One region of the Bradyrhizobium sp. LVM 105 genome, then DNA from elsewhere that is predicted to be linked to it. Evidence: riboswitches for the same ligand, from Rfam matches in the RefSeq annotation. Region 1 holds a riboswitch; the other holds the start of a gene.

Evidence for each region. A riboswitch is a leader RNA that binds a small molecule or an ion and turns the genes downstream of it on or off. The one in region 1 is predicted to bind cobalamin.
Region 2: it holds a riboswitch for cobalamin, as region 1 does, so the genes downstream of both, metE (5-methyltetrahydropteroyltriglutamate--homocysteine S-methyltransferase) here and D6B98_RS05800 (DUF1636 family protein) in region 1, are expected to answer to the same signal.

What each region holds. Positions count from the first base shown of each region.
Region 1 covers NZ_QZMV01000002.1:92,184-99,075, forward strand. The annotation lists gene cobN (cobaltochelatase subunit CobN) at 1-1,641, opposite strand, end outside; gene cobW (cobalamin biosynthesis protein CobW) at 1,641-2,675, opposite strand; gene D6B98_RS05800 (DUF1636 family protein) at 2,672-3,046, opposite strand; cobalamin riboswitch at 3,141-3,361, opposite strand; gene cobO (cob(I)yrinic acid a,c-diamide adenosyltransferase) at 3,402-4,037, shown strand; gene D6B98_RS05810 (cobyric acid synthase) at 4,044-5,492, shown strand; gene cobD (threonine-phosphate decarboxylase CobD) at 5,481-6,443, opposite strand; gene cbiB (adenosylcobinamide-phosphate synthase CbiB) at 6,455-6,892, opposite strand, start outside.
Region 2 covers NZ_QZMV01000028.1:37,445-44,336, reverse strand. The annotation lists gene D6B98_RS36795 (nodulate formation efficiency C protein) at 1-312, opposite strand, end outside; gene D6B98_RS40585 (hypothetical protein) at 976-1,272, shown strand; cobalamin riboswitch at 1,383-1,584, shown strand; gene metE (5-methyltetrahydropteroyltriglutamate--homocysteine S-methyltransferase) at 1,689-4,034, shown strand; partial or broken gene D6B98_RS36785 (IS256 family transposase) at 4,377-5,640, opposite strand.

The DNA of each region.
Region 1 (6,892 bases):
GCACGCGGACGACAGCGCGACGGATTTTCCGGGCAGCCATTCCAGCGTGCCATGCGCGCCCATATGCACGACGGCATCGATCTCCTGCGCGCGGAGCCAGAGATAGAACGCGACATAAGCGTGGCGCGGCGTGCGGGCGAGATCATGATAATCGGCATCGCGCGTGACCGCATCGCCCCGCTCCGGCTGCACCGCGATGATGGAGTGGCCGCTTGCGATGGCCGCGAATTGAAACGCACCGCCGTTGCAGCTGGGATCATCCTCAGGCGCGCCCCAGGCCTGCGCGAGATCGTCTTGCAGGGATTGCGGCAGGCGCGAGAGGGCCGCGCGATAATCGGCCACCCTCCAGGACAAGTTTTGCTTCAGCAGCGTCTCGCCGAGCCTGTGGACCGGCGCGGCATCGAAGCCGGCCTCGGCGAGATCTGACACCAGTGCTTCCACCGAAGCCAGCGCATCGAGCCCGACCGCATGCGCGATCTGGTGCGGCCGACCCGGATAGTTCGAGAGCACGATCGCCACCCGTTTCTCGGCGGCGGGCTTCTGTGCAAGTCGCCGCCAGGCCGCAACGCGCGCGGCGACGGCCTTGACGCGCTCCTCGTCGGGCCCGTGCGCCAGATGGGCGAATTGCAGATCGGGATCGCGCATCCCTGCCGACTTGAAGCTCACGACACCCGTGAACAGCCGGCCATCGACCTCGGGCAGCACCACATGCATCGCGAGATCGCCGGGCGAGAGACCTCGCAGCGACTCTGCCCAGTCTTCGCGCCGCGCCGTCGAGAGCGCGACCTGGAACACCGGACAGGATGCGGCATCGAACGGCGTCGTGCCGTCCTCGCCGATGGCCGAGAACGCCGTCGCGTTGACGATCGCGGCCGGAGGATTTTGCGCGAGATGCGCGCGCAACCAATCGGCAACGCCCGGGGCCTTCAAAGAGGTGACGAACGCGCCATATGCGTCAAAGCCCTTCTCGCGCAGCGCGGCGATCAGGGCATCGACCGGGCCTGCATCTGCGGCCGTAAGGTACGAGCGATAGAATGTCACCAGCGCGAGCGGCCTGTCCTCACTCGAGGCCGGCGCAGCAATGACGCCGCGCGAGGGATCGTAGAAGCCCATCTCCGGCACGGTCATCTCGCCGGTGACGGGCCCGGCATAAAGCCCCGAGGCCAGCGCGAGCTGCGCGATCGCCGCCTGCGCGGCGACCGGACCGCCGGTGTCGCAGAGCACCTTGAGCCGTCGCAGCGTCGAGACCGGCAAGGTCGAATATGAATCGAGCCGCGTGTCATCGCGACCGTCGGCCGGCAGCACGGCGAGCACGATGTTGCGGTCCTTCGCGAGCTGTTGGAGCGCAGCGAGCCCGTATTGCCAATAGGATTCGCCGCCGATCAGCCGCACCAGAATGCCCCGCGCCTGCGACAGCGTCTTCTCGATATAGGTGTCGACCGAGAGCGGATGGCGCAGCTCGGCGAGATTGGCGAGCCGCAATGATGGCAGGCTGCTGCGGCCACGCCGCCAGCCGGCTGCGAACGCGGCAAGGTCGGAATCCGAATACGAGAGCACCACGAGATCGGCCGGGTCCTGGCCGATGTCTCTGGGTGTCGCGGTCTCCTCCAGACCGCGGCTCTCGCGGAAAACGACGTGCATCAGATACCAAGTCCTGACCTGATCGCGGCCTCATCGATATCGCCGTGCTCGCCGATCACGACGAGCTTGGACTGCCTGAGACCTGCGTCCCAGGGCTTGTCGAACTGGTGGCGCACGCGCTCGCCCACGGCCTGAAGCAAGAGACGCATCGGCTTGCCCGCGACCGCGATATAGCCCTTGGCACGCAGCACGTTCTGCTCGCGCGCCAGGCGCTGCACGGAGGCAACGAGCGCATCGATGTCGGCGACTTCCGGAAGGTCGATCACGACGGAAGCGAAATCGTCGTGCTCGTGCTCCTCCTCGCCGTCATGATGCGAGGGGCGCGCGGCGAGATCGTTCTCGGCGGCCGCGCCGAGGCCGAGGATGACGCGGGCGTCGATCGCGCCGTCGGTGACGGGCAGCATCGGCACGCGGCGCGGCATCTCGGCGGTGATGGCCGCCCTGGCGGCTTCGATGCCGGCGGCGCCCGCGAGATCGGCCTTGGTCAGCAGCACGATGTCGGCGCAGGCGATCTGGTCCTCGAACACTTCCGACAGCGGCGTCTCGTGGTCGAGATTGGCGTCGGCCGCGCGCTGCGCCTCGACGGCGTCAGGATCGGGCGCGAAGCGGCCCGCCGCCACGGCCTCGGCGTCGGCGAGTGCGATCACGCCGTCGACCGTGATGCGCGAGCGGATCTGTGGCCAGTCGAACGCCTTCAGCAGCGGCTTCGGCAGCGCCAGGCCCGAGGTCTCGATCAGGATGTGATCGGGCCGCACCGGCCGCGCCAGCAATTTCTCCATGGTCGGAATGAAATCGTCGGCGACGGTGCAGCAGATGCAGCCATTGGCAAGCTCGACGATGTTCTCTTCCGGGCAGTTCGCATCGGCGCAGGACTTCAGGATCTCGCCGTCGACGCCCTCGCTGCCGAACTCGTTGACGAGCACGGCGAGCCTCTTGCCGTTGGGATTTGCGAGAAGATGCTGGATCAGCGTTGTCTTGCCGGAGCCGAGGAAACCGGTGACCACCGTGACCGGGACTTTTGCGAGCGAGCTCATTCGGCGGCCTCCGGCACGATTGCAATGGGGGGAATGCGGGCAAGCGACTGCTTGCGGAAGATTTCGGGGCGGCTGCGCCAGGGCACGAGCCCGTCCGGCGCGGCCGCATAGGCCGCAGCGCCTGCGACAACGTCCTGCGCATTCGCATCCGACAGGCGGCCATAAACATAGGACCAGCGGCCGGGTGCGCTCAGCGCCACCGAGCAGCCCTGGCTGCAGGCCGACAGGCATTCGACGGGAACCACATTGACGCCGTCGGGCACGCCGGCCTCGAGGATCGCACCGTGCAGGCGCTTGCCGGGCGTGGTCTCGCCCTCGCCAAGCGTCTGGCCGGCACGGCAGGTGATGCAGACGTGAAGTGTGACGGTCATCGCCTCTTCCAGATAACAGCGGGAGGCGATGAGGCACACGGACCATTCGTCAGAAGGCCCGTTTCCCCGTCGCGGAACACCCCGTCCGCCGGTCCAAAACTCGTCCGCGCTGGCAGGTCTCCCGGCTTGCGGAGCAGGGTCTAGGCCCTTCGATCCCCGCCTTCCCGATTCCCTGGGGAATCAGTGGCTTCGGGCATCTCTCCGGTCACGGTCGCGGGGGCGGCTGCATTTTGGACCCAAATCTTGCCGATTCGGACCCTATCGCATTCCCTCTTCGCCTGTCATAGGACAGGAACCAACGCCGGGCCACCATTTGCCGGTGGCCGCCTCTTGTCAAGCCGAAGGACCGGATCCAATGACGCCTGAACCGGACACCCAAACACCTGAGGAAACCGACGCCCGGCACGCCCAGAAAATGGCGAAGAAGAAAGCCGCCCGCGACAAGATCATGGCGACCAAGAGCGGCGAAAAAGGCCTCATCATCGTCCATACCGGCGCCGGCAAGGGCAAGTCCTCCTCCGCCTTCGGCATGATCGTGCGCTGCGTCGCCCATGGCTTCCCCTGCGCGGTGGTGCAATTCATCAAGGGCGCCTGGGACACCGGCGAGCGCCGCCTGCTCACCGGTCATTTCGGCGAACTCTGCCAGTTCCATGCGATGGGCGAAGGCTTCACCTGGGAGACGCAGGACCGCGCCCGCGACATCGCCGCGGCGCGCGCCGGCTGGGAGAAGGCCAAGGAGCTGATCCTCGATGAGAACCTGCGCATGGTCGTGCTCGACGAGATCAACATCGCGCTGCGCTACGATTATCTCGACATCGCCGAGGTCGTCGACTTCCTGACCACCTCGAAGCCGCCGATGACGCACGTCGTGCTCACCGGGCGCAACGCCAAGGACGAGCTGATCGAGATCGCCGACCTCGTCACCGAGATGACGCTGGTCAAGCATCCCTTCCGCTCCGGCATCAAGGCGCAGGCCGGCGTCGAGTTCTGAACGACGATGGCACGCGCGCTGATGATCCAGGGAGCCGGCTCAGACGTGGGCAAGTCGCTCATCGTCGCCGGCCTCGCGCGCGCGTTCACGCGGCGGGACTTGCGCGTGCTCCCGTTCAAGCCGCAGAACATGTCGAACAACGCGGCCGTCACGATCGACGGCGGCGAGATCGGCCGCGCCCAGGCATTGCAGGCGCTCGCCGCAGGCGTGGAGCCGCACACCGACATGAACCCGGTGCTGCTGAAGCCCGAGACCGATGTCGGCGCGCAAATCGTGGTCCACGGCAAACGCATTGCCACCGCCCGCGCGCGCGACTACGCCGCAATGAAGCCCTCGCTGATGGGCGCGGTGCTGGAGAGTTTTGAACGGCTGAAGGCCCGCGCCGATCTCGTGCTGGTCGAGGGCGCCGGCAGTCCGGCCGAGGTGAATTTGCGCAAGTCCGACATCGCCAATATGGGCTTTGCCCGCAAGGCCGACGTGCCGGTCGTGCTGATCGGCGACATCGACCGCGGCGGCATCATCGCGCAGCTCGTCGGCATCAAGACGGTGATCGACCCCGACGATGCCGCGATGGTCCAGGGTTTCGTCATCAACAAGTTCCGCGGCGATCCTACCCTGTTCGACGACGGCTACAGGCTCATCGAACAAAAGACCGCCTGGCGCGGCTTCGGCGTGCTGCCCTGGTTTGCCCGCGCCGGCGAGCTGCCGGCCGAGGACGCGCTGGGCCTGAGCGACGCGCGCAAGCCCGGCCAATGCAAGATCGCCTGTCTTGCGCTGTCGCGGATCGCCAATTTCGACGATCTCGATCCGCTGAAGCTCGAGCCTGGCGTCGATCTCGTAATGGTGCGGCCCGGCGAAGCGATTCCCGGCGACGTGCGCCTCGTCATCATCCCCGGCTCGAAATCGACCCGCGGCGATCTCGCCTTTTTGCGCGCGCAGGGTTGGGACATCGACCTGCTCGCGCACCATCGCCGCGGCGGCCACGTGCTCGGCCTCTGCGGCGGCTATCAGATGCTGGGGCGCAGCGTTGCTGATCCTGATGGCATCGAGGGCCCCGCGGGCGATACGCCGGGACTTGGGCTGCTGGATGTCGGGACGGTGATGAGCCCGCAGAAGACGCTGACGCGTGTCGCGGCCGTGCATGCCGCCACGAAGCAGGCGATCGAGGCTTACGAAATCCACATCGGGCGCACCGACGGACCGGATCGCATCCGCCCCTTCGCGACGCTGAACGGCGAGCCGGAAGGCGCGGTCTCGCGCGACGGCCGCGTGCAGGGCAGCTATCTGCACGGCCTGTTCACGTCGGATGATTTCCGCAAGGCGTATCTGGCCAAGCTCGACATTCCCGCCGGCAACGAGCCCTATATGGCCCGGGTCGAAAGCGCGCTCGAGGCGCTGGCCGATCACATCGAAAAACATCTCGACGTCGCAGGCCTGCTCGCGCTAGCGCGCTAGGGCTTCGGCGAGGCGCGTCCATTCGGCTTCGCTGCCGGGAAGCCCGAGCCGCAGCCATGTCGGCTCTCGCGCAAACACGCGCGACCAGACATGGCCATGAGCCAGGTTCTCCTGCGCAGCACGTGCGTCAGGCGTCTCGTAGAGACGAAACAGCGGGGTGCCGCCGACCAATGTCCAGCCTTGCGCTCGCGCCATCCCGTCGAGGCGAACGCAGTCGCGCGCAAGCCGCGCGGATGTGGCCTCGGCCCAGGCATCGTCATGCAGCGCGCGACAACCGATTGCGATCGCTGCCCCTGAGACCGGCCATGGCCCTGAAGCCGCCGCGAGCTTGGCCACATCAGCCGCATCGCCAAGAGCAGAGCCCAGCCGCAGGCCGGCAAGGCCATAAAACTTTCCGAACGAGCGCAGGACCAGCAGCCCCGGTCGTCCCGCCTCAGGTGCAAGCGACAGCGGAACCGCATCGGCAAAGCTCTCGTCGACCACGAGTCGGCCGACGCGCGGCAGCAGCGCCAGCAAATCCTTCGGCGCATGAGTCCGGCCGTCGGGATTGTTGGGATTGACGACGACGGCGAGGTCCGCACCGGCCAGCGCGTCGAGCTCGCCGGCCTCATGCACATCCCACCCCGCGGCCGACAGCACGCCGACATATTCATTATAGGTCGGCGCGAGGATGCGCGCGCGGCCGGGCGGCGCGAGTTGCGGCAGCAATTGAATGGCGGCCTGCGCGCCGCCGAGCGCGACGATCGGCGCGCTGGTGCGGTAGGCGTGCTGCGCGGCCTGATGCAGCGCCTCGATCTCGGCGCGCGAGGGCAGCGCGCTCCACGCACGCGCACTCACCTCGCCGACGGGATAAGGCAACCGGTTGATCCCGGTCGACAGGTCGATCCAGTCCTCGGCGCGTCCGCCAAAACGCTCTTGGGCTTGATCGAGATTTCCGCCGTGCTCGCGCATGCCCCGTTCTTTCACGCGAAGGCCAGGATCGCAAGCACGCCGGCGAGCAGCAGCATGGCACGGCGGTAGACCGTCAGTCCCTCGCCGATATCCGCGGCAAGCGGATCGCGCGCGCCCTCGTTGAGCCAGGGTTCGTTCGTGATGCTGCCGTGATAGATGCGGGGACCGCTGAGCCGTACGCCGAGTGCGCCGGCCATCGCCGCTTCGGGCCAGCCGGCATTCGGCGAGCGGTGACGGCGCGCATCCCGCGTCATGCATGACAGCGCCTCCGATCGCCGCGCCGCCAGCAGCACGAACAAAAATCCGGTCAGGCGCGCCGGAATGAAATTGGCGATATCGTCGATGCGCGCCGCGGCCGAGCCAAAGGCTTCGTGCCGCTCGCTGCGATGGCCGATCATGGAGTCCAGCGTGTTGATCGCCTTGTAACCGAGAATGCCGGGAAGGCCGAA
Region 2 (6,892 bases), on a different contig from region 1:
GAGTGCTAGGGCGTGCCAGCCCAATTCGATCGGCTTTGCATAGGTCGACGCAAGTTGAAACGTGCCGTCGAGCGCGATCCTCCAGGTGATAAAGTACGGTTCGTCTAATATATCGTCAGGGTGTCTGGTCCACAAAACGAAAACATAGTCGTTTTCGTCGAGTTCAGCGACGCCCCACATTCGAGGGACGAACTGTGCCACCTTCGAGACGTTGGAGATAATTTGTTCTATTGTCTCACCGTCTTGCGCTCGCCACGTTGACTTGAATCTTTCGATATGGGGGCTCTCGATGGCGCGAACACTGTTGCTCATCGCAGCCAGCCCGACCAGGCAGATCAGGGGTCGACCGAGACAAAACCATAACGCGCGTCTTCTAGACACTGTTCTCATAACTGCCGGCCTATTTGGTGTCATCCACACGTCATTCAAAGCGGGCAACCTTCGACTTGTTATGCGCGAGCGCAAGAAGTTAGCGGCGACGCGACGGGGAGACCGATGGTGTCCCATGCGAGCAGGCGCTCCCCTCTATGTCACGCGCCACTAACTTCACTGCCGGCGACAGCCTCAAGTTGCTGTGCTGGACATGCCCAGCAGGAGGAGACTGGGCATGCCGAAGACTTGCATTCTTCGTGCCAGGTAATAGACGGCAATTCGCACCGCTTTTGTGTCCTCTTTGTCGACTTTCCGACTGGTCAATGTCTCGATGTTTCCGTTCAGCGCTATCCAGCCCGGCTTATGCATCCTCGTCCCGCACCGGATCGTTCGATGGCGCAGCGGAACACCTCGGTACCAAGCTCCTGATGAGAATTGTTTGCCGCTATTGAACCGTTTGGTTCGGCATCGTTGCCAGAATGTGGCTTTCGATCTCTGCCATGCGTTTGGCCATTTGCGGCCATCGGCCATGGTGCGTCTGCCGCTCCTATCGCGACATGCGGCGCTTCGAGAATAGCCTCAGTTAGGAGCGCTTTGCACTCGATGGCGACGAGGCGAAACCGATCTTTACCGCCGAACATTTGGAGTCTTGCTGAACCGCACATCAACGTGCTGGCCGGGTATGTTGCTGGCTTCGCCAGCTTGGGCCTGTTCAACACGGATCCTGTTGGCCGAGAAGGTGGCTGGATGGTGGACTTGCTCAAAGAAGCGCTGAGAAGCCGGAGATGCGTTCTGCTCGAGGCAGCAGTCCCGACCGGGCAAGCCGCATTTGTCCCTTCCACCGATCTGGCGTGCGGCCCGCAGGCAGCTGCGATCGTCATTCCGATATTGCTGACTTGAGAGCGCTTACATCGGCTCAACGCATCAAGATGCGCGGCCATTCGCGTAGCGGATGTCGCAGCACCAGCTTGAGACATGATCTGAGAGGTTGACGGAAGACTTGTCTTCTCGATAATCCAAGTCGTCGAGGTTCTCCGGTCGCACTTGATCCGGAGCTAAGAGGGAAGCCGGTGAAGATGCCGGCGCTGCCCCCGCAACTGTGAGTGGCGAGCCGCTGTCCAACGATGTCACTGAAGCCTGCGCGGCTTCGGGAAGGCCGGACAGCAGCGATGACCCGCGAGCCAGGAGACCTACCCCGACAATATATTCGTCCACGGGCGGGGTGTCCCGGTGGTGCGCCAAGCAGCCGTCGCACTGCGCGACTTCCCCTGCCTGCGTCCGCCATGGCCTTCTGCCCCCAACACGGGGTTAACGCTATGTCTCTTCTCTCCCTTCCCGTTGCCACGCTCGGAACGCCACGCATCGGTCCAAGGCGCGAGCTCAAACTCGCTCTAGAAAGCTACTGGGCCGGAAAAAGCAGCGAACAGCAGTTGCTGGAGGACGCAGCTGGCCTGCGTGCCGCGAACTGGGCTCGTCAGAAATCTATCGGCGTCACGGTCATTCCATCAAACGATTTCTCGCTGTATGATCAGGTGCTCGACACAAGTGTCATGGTTGGCGCCATCCCGGAGATCTACGCCTCAAAAGCCGAATCCGTTTCGCTGAAGACGTACTTCGCCATGGCCCGCGGATCACAATGCGACGATCGGGATGCGAGTTGCGGTCACGGACCGCGCGGATTTGGCGCACCCCCGCAGGAGATGACCAAGTGGTTCGATACCAACTACCACTACATGGTCCCCGAGTTTCGCAGAGGACAGACTTTCAGGCTATGCTCTCGCAAGCCGATCGAGGAGTATGAGGAAGCCAAGGCCCTTGGCTTTCAGACCCGCCCTGTCCTGATCGGGCCGGTCACATTCCTAAAGCTCGGCAAGAGTCCCGATCCTGCGTTCCAGCCACTCTCACTACTGGATGAACTGTTACCGGCCTATATCGAAGTTCTGCAGGAATTGGCCAAACGTGGAGCAAATTGGGTTCAGTTCGACGAGCCCTGCCTGGTTCTTGATCTGGATGAGAGGGCGCGGCAATCTTTGCGACATGCCTATGATCGGCTCGCCAAGGAGGTGCCGGCCATCAAGATCTTAGTTGCCAGCTATTTCGGCGACCTCGGGGACAATCTGAACACCGCGTTGAGCCTGCCAGTTGCCGGACTACACCTCGACCTAGTTCGAGCGCCACAGTTGTTGGACCAGATCATCGCTGGCGGCCGAAGTGATCTCGTCATGTCGCTCGGTGTCGTCGACGGCCGGAATGTATGGCGGTCGAATTTGTCCTCGCTGCGCCAGCGGCTCGAACCCGCGATTGCGAAGCTCGGCAAGGACCGTGTACAGATTGCCCCATCCTGCTCGCTGCTTCATGTGCCGGTCGATGTTGAACTTGAAACCGGGCTCGTTTCCGACGTCAAGAGCTGGCTTGCTTTCGCGGTCCAGAAGATGCGGGAGCTTGCGATCCTGGCGCGGGCACTCGCAGGCGACCAGAATGTTGCGCCAGCTCTTGCCCAGTCGGAATGTACCGCGACTGTTCGCCGGACTTCGCCAAAAATCCGTGATGCTAATGTCGCTGTCCGGATGAAAGCGATCGATCAGACCATGCGTCGGCGCGCGAGCCCATTTGCCCGTCGTGCAGAGATCCAAAGCGATCGTTTCGGACTGCCGGCTTTCCCTACCACGACGATCGGATCGTTCCCGCAGACCACAGAGGTCCGGAATGCGCGTGCGGCGCATGCGCGGGGCGCGATAAGTGACGAGCAATACGACAGGTTCCTCAAGGAGGAGACTGCGCGCGCCGTACGTTGGCAGGAGGACATCGGTCTCGACGTCCTCGTGCACGGCGAGTTCGAGCGCAATGACATGGTGCAGTACTTCGGCGAGCAACTTGCCGGCTTCGCATTTACCAGGAGCGGATGGGTGCAGTCCTACGGCTCGCGCTGCGTCAGGCCACCGATCCTGTTTGGCGATGTAGTGCGCTCGAAGCCTATTACCGTGGACTGGTGGCGCTACGCGCAATCATTAACGAAGAAGCCGATGAAGGCGATGTTGACCGGTCCGGTGACGATCTTGAACTGGTCCTTTGTTCGCGATGATATTCCCAGAAGCGAGGCCTGCCGCCAGATTGCGCTCGCGATCCGAGACGAAGTCCGCGATCTCGAGAATGCTGGTGCGACCATGATCCAGATCGACGAAGCTGCACTTCGAGAAGGATTGCCGTTGCGTCGATCGGAGTGGACGGCTTATCTCGACTGGGCCGTGGATTGCTTCCGGATCTGCTCATCGGGCGTCGCTGATCAAACGCAAATTCATACACATATGTGCTACTCGGAGTTCAACGACATCATCGGTGCGATCGCTGCAATGGACGCGGATGTAATCTCGATCGAGACGTCGCGCTCGAAAATGGAACTACTCGACGCGTTTAGGAACTACGAATACCCAAATCAGATCGGGCCGGGCGTGTACGACATCCACTCTCCACGCGTTCCGGAGACGGGCGAAATGAAGGAGCTGATGGCGTTGGCTCTGACGCGGCTGCACGACTCGCAGCTCTGGGTCAATCCGGACTGCGGGCTGAAGACGCGCAACTGGGAAGAGGTCCGGCCGGCGCTAGCGAACATGGTCGCTGCCGCCCGCGAGCTACGCGCTGCATTCGATCCGCCAGGCCGTTGATCCGGGCTTGGGTCTCTTCTCATCGAGGTGGTCATTTGCGCGCCCGATAATGGAGGTAGCACTGGGAACAGAAAAAATGCCCGGTCCCGCCTAGGCGGGCCGGGCGAAAGTCTGGAGGAGCGACACTGACGCATCGCTGAGCCGAGTTGAAGCACAAGCTCAGCGTAGCTCAATTATGCCGTGGTATGCCACTGTATAGTCTGAGGTTTATATATCTACACCAAGGTTTGTCGCTCATGAGCGCGTCGGGAACGACTACACGGCAACGAGGGGCAGTGATGCGGGGCGGGGATGTCCCGATCGCTGTTGAACTAGGTCGGGCCGACGTTGCCGGAATGAATGTTACGCGGCCCTCGTGACGTGGGCAACGGGGTTGATCGTCATGCGATTGTGGCGAGCTTGAAGAGCCGCACGCAGAACCGACAATTGGTTATGCGCCTTCAATCGTCGGAAGCCCTTGTTAGCCTCGATCATGCCGGCCGCGACCCATCGCAAGGCCATACCGGCATCCCGCCAGCGTTTGACGTTGCGCGTGACGCGGCGAATGGTGCCCATCATGTTCTCGGCGATGTTGGTACAGGCGAGCGATCGACGAAGCTCCTTCGGCAACTTCAACCGGACGACAGTCAGGATTTCGTCGAGGCCTTCGAGGATGCTGGCCGCTACGCCGGGCCATTGCTGGTCGAGTCGACGCGCGAGGTTGCGGATCAATTTTTCGCTTGTCGGCGTCATCGAGCTCCCAGGCCTGGCGCATGGTGGCCGCATGATGCTCTTTCGGCAGGCGTTCCATGATGTTGCGCGCCTTGTGGATCTGGCAGCGCTGGATCGCTGCGGCCGGACCGAAGGTGCGGCGGATCGCCTTCGACAGCGCCTTCGCGCCGTCGGCGATGAACAGTCTTGGCACCGTCGGGTCGAGCCCGCGCGAGACCAGGTTGTCCAGCAGGGCCTGAACCGTTGCGGCATTCTCGGTTGCCCCTTCCACCAGCGCCAGCGGATGCTTGTTGCCTTCGCCGTCAACCCCGATCGCGGCGACTAGCACGAGATCGTCGTCGAGATGCAGCCCGTCGATTTGGACCACCAGAAGGTCGAGCGTGGACAGATCGGCAGCCATGAAGTCGGCCAGCCGCGCCGCCGACAGCGCAACGAACCTCCGCGAGACCGCCGATTTCGAAATCCCAGATCCGGGCGGTGCCGGCACGTCCCCCTCGGGCAGTCGGACGGCGCGGCCGAACCGGCGCGTCGACACGTTGATCAGCATCAGGTTCATCGCCCAGCGACCGAGCCAGTCCTCCTGCGCTGCCGTTTCCCTGCTCGGGATCGTGATCTCGCGGCCGTCCACGCCCCGGACCCGGGGCCGCTCGACCTCAATCTTGCCGCCGTGGAAACCGATCCGTCCTCGCGTTCGGCCCCAACGGTGCGCCCGCCGCGCCGCATCGCGACCGTGGCGCGGCCCGCAGGCCGCCGTCACATCCGCCTCCATCATCGTGCCGAGCGCCTCGATCCCCGCCGCAAGGCAGAACCGATCGAAGCTCGCCCGCACTTCCGCAAACGCTTCGTCCACAACCCCAGTCGCCGGCGAACCAGCCGGTGTGATATCTCTCGTCATGGCGTTGCTCTCCTTTGTGGAATCAGCACCCCGAGCCTACCGGCTCAAGGTGGGCAACGCCGACCTCCTCAGAAATTCAACAGAACCCGGGACATCCCCTGCGGGGCGGTCACCGCAGGGCACCCACCGCAAACTCGGTGCGCTTTCCTGCTTCGAAACCGCACGGACACCGGCGAGACGATACGGCAAACCCGGCTCCAAGGATCTCGTAAGCATAGGCAATGCATGAGCGGTTGCTATTGATTTGAACCTGGCCTAAGGGGCAGTCCTTGGTCCACCGTTTCCATCCCATAGTCGGGTTTCGGCTTGAGCCTCTGGTGAGAGTCTGAGACCGGACCACGCGGAGGATGTCACGAGCTTGAAGATGCGGCGGTGCCGATAGGGTGCTCCTGAGCCGTGAGCGTGGTCCTGCCCCAATATAGGCCAGTTAACTGAGCGATTTCGGATCTGACCCGACTCGGGTCGGCGCACAGAGTTAGACCGCCCCGCTATGTGTAGCCCCGCGCGGCGGAAGATGAGCGTCGGACGCCGAGGCGACGCTCCGGGCCAGGAACTCTGCGCCATCAACGATGGAGAGCAGACGATCTCAATCACCACGACGCCATCCGTGATAAGGCTGTCGATTCGAGAACGATCGACGGTGGCGAACTTCGATCCAGAGCGTAACGACGGAATGCCTCCAAGAGATCGACTGCCATGACGCACATGAGTCGATCGTGATCTCGGCACGGAAGCGATCCTCCTGCCTCAGCAAACAGCCCTTCCCGGCGGTGAGCCGATCCCCGGCGATACGAGCAAGGCAGTCCTTTGCCGAGATAGCGTTCCCGTCAAGCCCTTGTTGGATGCGCTCGATCGCGCTGGCGCCGAGATCAATCCGCGCAATCACCAGTGTAGCCCTGGAAATTGCGCTTAGCCTGTCTTCGTGCCTGGCCCCGGCAAGACTTTCGTGGCGCACGGCAAAGTGATCGATGCCGACGCGTATGGATCCAGCATCAACCAAAAGCTTCCGTGATCCTTTCGAATTGGAGGTAGTCCTCGACGCTGTCGAGCGGAGTGAATTCGTCGATTTTGCGTTGTGCTTCTTGAATGCAGGAATGTACGGGTAGCCGAATCCCGAAAGCCGACCCGGATGCAATTCGGGGCATTTGCTCGATTTCAAGGCACGAAGCGGACTGTCCGATGGGGCTACGCCATACAGCTAAAGGACTTAAGCCAGGCTTGATAATCCAACTCGCGAACTGACGCTGAGAAA